2 regions of the Chryseobacterium sp. MDT2-18 genome follow, and region 1 is predicted to be linked to the other one. Evidence: riboswitches for the same ligand, from Rfam matches in the RefSeq annotation. Region 1 holds a riboswitch; the other holds the start of a gene.
What was found. A riboswitch is a leader RNA that binds a small molecule or an ion and turns the genes downstream of it on or off. The one in region 1 is predicted to bind cobalamin.
Positions count from the first base shown of each region.

Region 2: another riboswitch for cobalamin. It lies ahead of QF004_RS11840 (TonB-dependent siderophore receptor); the one in region 1 lies ahead of QF004_RS01825 (acyl-CoA thioesterase).

Region 1 covers NZ_JAUSWQ010000001.1:409,143-411,543, reverse strand. The annotation lists gene QF004_RS01835 (DNA translocase FtsK) at 1-526, opposite strand, end outside; gene QF004_RS01830 (hypothetical protein) at 764-997, shown strand; gene QF004_RS01825 (acyl-CoA thioesterase) at 1,032-1,442, opposite strand; cobalamin riboswitch at 1,528-1,660, opposite strand; gene QF004_RS01820 (hypothetical protein) at 1,749-2,042, shown strand; gene QF004_RS01815 (urocanate hydratase) at 2,209-2,401, shown strand, end outside.
Region 2 covers NZ_JAUSWQ010000012.1:17,505-19,905, forward strand. The annotation lists gene ppk1 (polyphosphate kinase 1) at 1-751, shown strand, start outside; cobalamin riboswitch at 767-961, shown strand; gene QF004_RS11840 (TonB-dependent siderophore receptor) at 1,059-2,401, shown strand, end outside.

The DNA.
Region 1 (2,401 bases):
ATTCCAGAATAAAATACAAACCCATACTTACTAAAATCACCATCCATAATCCTGCAGATCCGATAACAGCATTTAAAAAATCCATGATTTGGAATCCGTAAACGCCGCTCAAAACGCCGTCGCCTTTGGTGAGTGCGCCCATAAAAATAGGAAGCCAACAGATGAAAAACAAGGAATGACCAATGGTTTTCCACGGTTTGAAATAATTTTTTTTCAGAATCATCATTCCAAAAACGAAAAAGAGAAAAGCAACCAGAAATGCTGCAATACCGATGCTTTCAAAAATAAAAATATTGCCGAGCCAATCACCGATTTTTCCAAAGATGTTCGACGATTTGATGGTTTTATCCAACATGGTTCCAGCTTGGCTTTGATCCGCTTTCCAGTTCATTAAATAAGAAATGAACGACAGGGCAGCGACTACCGAAAACACGAGAAATAAAATACCGAAAAATATGCGCGGTTTAGAAAGGGTTTTGTTTTGGTCTGCCAGTTTTGGGGTGGTTTTTTTTTTGTCTTTTTCCATAATATCAATCAGGGCAAATTTAATAATAAAAATTAAGAATTATTTGGGAATGATAAAGATTTTTTTTACCGTTTTCTAATGATGCGGAAGAAAAAATTCCATTTAATAAAAAAGATGTTTCACTTTAAAACTCGGTACTGATATTCTTCATTCCTTACATTTTATTGCAGAAGATACAGTTTCATTTCGGAATACTATTTGTTTAAGAATGTCCAATCCCATTATAAACCTTCTATCATGAAAAACAAAGATAAAGATACCGACAAAAAAGACAGCAGAATCATCAAAATTCCTGGTATTGACGATCGGGTGATTCGAAACGAAAGCGACAAAAAAGACGAAATAATTATCAATGACCGTCCTCTGCAAGCGGAAAACGCAGTTCCTCCCAAAGCCTGGAAAAATCAGGAAAAAGCATACGGTGATGCTTGGGAAAAAAATAAAAATCAAATGCTTGATGACGATTTATAACATCAAAAAATCCACTTCATCGTGGATTTTTTATTTATAATTGGTTCGTCGTTTCTTCTCTTTCAAAGATTTTCACAGGTTTTTTGTCAGGACCGATAGCGACCAAAGTAAAATCGCCGGAAACCGCTTTTTCCCTTATTTCATCGTACATCTGTTCCACATAAACCTCGATATTCACTTTTAAACTGGAGTTTCCCACATATTTTACCCGGCCGATAAGTTCTACCAAAGTATCTGCGGGAATAGGTTTTTTGAAATCGATTCGGTCGCAACTTACCGTTACAAAAGATTTTCTGGCAAATCGGGTAGCGGTCATAAAAGCGACTTCATCCATCATTTCCATCACCGTTCCGCCAAACATGGTATTATGATGATTCGTAATATTGGGAAAAACGACTTTGAAAACTTTTGTTTCGGAATTTTGGATTTTTTCTTCGTAGTTCATTGTTATTGAATTAAAACATTAATAATTGAAATGAACAGAAAAAGCTGAACGAATGGTCCGTTGAATTTTCTGCTTCAAATCGCGAAAGCATTTGTAATTTCAAAGTAGGGATCTGACTTTCCGACAGCGGATTACAGTTGCGCGACAGTTCGTGATTTGCACACGATTCACCTGTTTCATTGAAATATCAAGCGCAAATATAGATTTTTTTCAATTATTAAAAGGATTACGTTTTTTTGAAGCTGTCTTTTTTCAAAGAAATTGGAATCATTTTTGTCGCAGTATAATTACACCAAATCTTATATTATGAAACCGCAGAATAACACGCATGAACAAAAAGAAAAGCTGGAGCAGATGAACTACGATCCTGAAAATGATATTTTCAATCAGGAAGAACATATTTCGCTGGACGGAAACGGAAATCCAATTAGCGCCGAATCAACCGAAGAAAGTGATTTAGACGAAAATTTGGATGTCCCCGGTGCAAGCGCCGATGATGAGATGGAAGAAATTGGCTCTGAAGATGAAGAAAATAATTATTACAGTCGAAGCGATAATGAAGATGATCACGAAGAAGAAAATGAAGATCTTTTGTCGTAATTAATACAGCCTTACTACAAAAAGTAAGGTTTTTTTAATTTTTAAATTGAAATAAAAGTTCCTCTTTTTACAGACCGGAACTTTTTTCATATTTCTTTGCTTTGTATTTTCTAATTTGAATATCTTTAAAACTTCGAATAATCAACTTACAACTTTGAATATTAAAATGACTTTTAAAGAACAGATTCAACAGGGGATTCCCAGCGAACTTCCACAACCAAAACCCTACGAAACCGAAATCAACCACGCGCCAAAACGGAAAGAAATTCTTTCTGACGAAGAAAAAAAACTCGCTCTGAAAAACGCTTTGCGTTATTTCGAACCCAAATTTCATGCAGAATTGTTGCCCGAATTTAAAG
Region 2 (2,401 bases), on a different contig from region 1:
AAGAGCCAACAATAAAACCCTTCAGTATGGTTTTGTAAGTACTGGAAACTTCAATGAAAAAACGGCAAAAATTTATGGTGACCATTTGATAATGACTTCTGACCGGGGAATTATGGCCGACATCAACAAAATATTTACCGTTCTGAAAAAACCAAAACAGGACGTGATTCCCGCTTTGAAATCCTGCAAAAATCTGGTGGTTTGTCCGGAATTCATGCGCGAGAAAATCATTGACCATATTGAGAAAGAAATTGAAGAAGCCAAATCCGGCAGAAAAACTTTAATTATCATTAAAGTCAATTCCCTGAGCGACCGGGATTTAATTACCAAACTTTATGAGGCTGCAAAAGTAGGAGTCGTGATCAAAATGATTGTACGTGGGATTTACTGCGCGATTAATCAGAAGGATTTCAAACAGAAAATCCAGGCCATCAGCATCGTTGATGAATATCTGGAACATTCCCGCATCATGTATTTTTACAATAAAGGTCATGAAGATGTCTATATTTCCTCTGCCGACTGGATGACCCGTAATCTGGATTACCGGATTGAAGCCGCCGCAAAAATCACTCAAAAAAACCTAAAAAAAGAAATCAAAGACCAACTGGAAATTCAGCTGAGCGACAATGTAAAAGCCAGAATCCTCGACAAGAAAATGGCGAACGAATATGTAAAAGCCGACACTAAAGAAATACGGTCGCAGATTGAAACTTACCATTATCTGAGAGATAAAACATCGCAGGAAAAGTAAGGATAAGAATCTGAATGTTCAGAAGTTTTCGTGGTATAAAAAATAAACAATACCTTTGCCCTGCTTTTAGAAAAGGGAATTGTGTGCGAATCACAAACTGTCCCCGCAACTGTAAATCACCATTAGTGAAACTGCGATACAACCACTGAGCAATCGGGAAGGTGCAGTTTTGTGAAAGTCAGGAGACCTTACTGAAAGTATTATTATTAAACGCTTTCGGAGGAAGAGTCGTGAATTACTGAACTTTCAGTTCTGTTTTTTTACCTGCATTTTTTCCGATAAGTCATCTTTAACCTAATTATTTTTTATGAACAAAAAATTAATCCTGGTTGGAGCAATGCTTGTCGTAAGTTCAAACATTATTGCCCAACAGGAAACCACGATCGATGAAGTAACAATCGCTTCAAAAACACCACAACAACTTTACAAAACCGGAAAAAATGTAAAACTGATTTCCCAGGAGGATCTTCAGAAATACAAAGGTCAAAATGTAAACGATGTCCTCGACCAAGTAGCCGGAATTCAAATTACAGGAAATTTCAACAACGCTCAGGAGCCAAAATCAATGAAAATCCGCGGTGGGAAAAGCGCCAATGTTTTAATTTTAATTGATGGAATCCCTTTGAAAGACGTTACAGGAAATGATTACAACGCGGCTGACCTTCGGCTTTTGTCTTTAGAAAATGTAGAAAGCATCGAGGTTTTAAATGGAGCATCTTCTGTGTTGTACGGTTCAAATGCTACGGTTTCGGTCATCAATATTAAAACTAAATTTTCTTCGGTGGACAAAATTCAGGGAACTTTAGGCGCAAGAGCCGGTTCTTATGATACGTTTGCGCAAAACTTGGGACTGCGCGGAAAACTCAGTCAGTTCAATTATCAGATTTCCGGATTCAATGAAAAATCCGAAGGTTTTTCTTCTGCTACCGGCGAAAATTTCGATAAAGACGGTTTCGAAAAACAAAATATTAATGCCAATTTTGGCTTTAAAACTGATAATTTCACGATTAATTTGAATGGAGGATGGAATCATCATTTGTTCGATTATGATGAAGGCGCTTTCACCGATGGAAAATACCGGGGAAATGATGAGCAGAGTTATGCCGGAGCAAATGCAAACTTTAAATACAACAAAGGTGAAATCACCTTCAATACAAGGTTTTCCGGAAATGAAAGATTAGGACAGAACTTTGTTTCAAACGGTTACCAGGACCAATTCAGTTATTCTGGAAGAACTTTTTTCTCAGAACTTTTTAATCATTATACCTTTTCTGATCACTTCAGTTTTATTGTAGGACTACAATATGAGACACAAAAATTGGGCGCAAAATCTCTTCCATGGGGTGGAAATTCGATGCAGGATGATTTGATTATGAACGATACCAAACTCAATAATTTTGATGTTTTCGCAACGGCAAACATCAATTATGAAGGTTTAAATCTTGATCTTGGAAGCAGAATGACCGATCATTCCAAATTTGGAAATCATTTCGTGTACAACATCAATCCGTTTTATCTGCATGAAATGGAAAGCACCTATTTCAAAGTAGGATATTCCTTTGCGACCGCTTTTATTGCCCCAACTCTTTACCAGAACTACGGTTCGCTTCCTTACACTTTACCGAATTCTGACCTGAAACCTGAACTCAA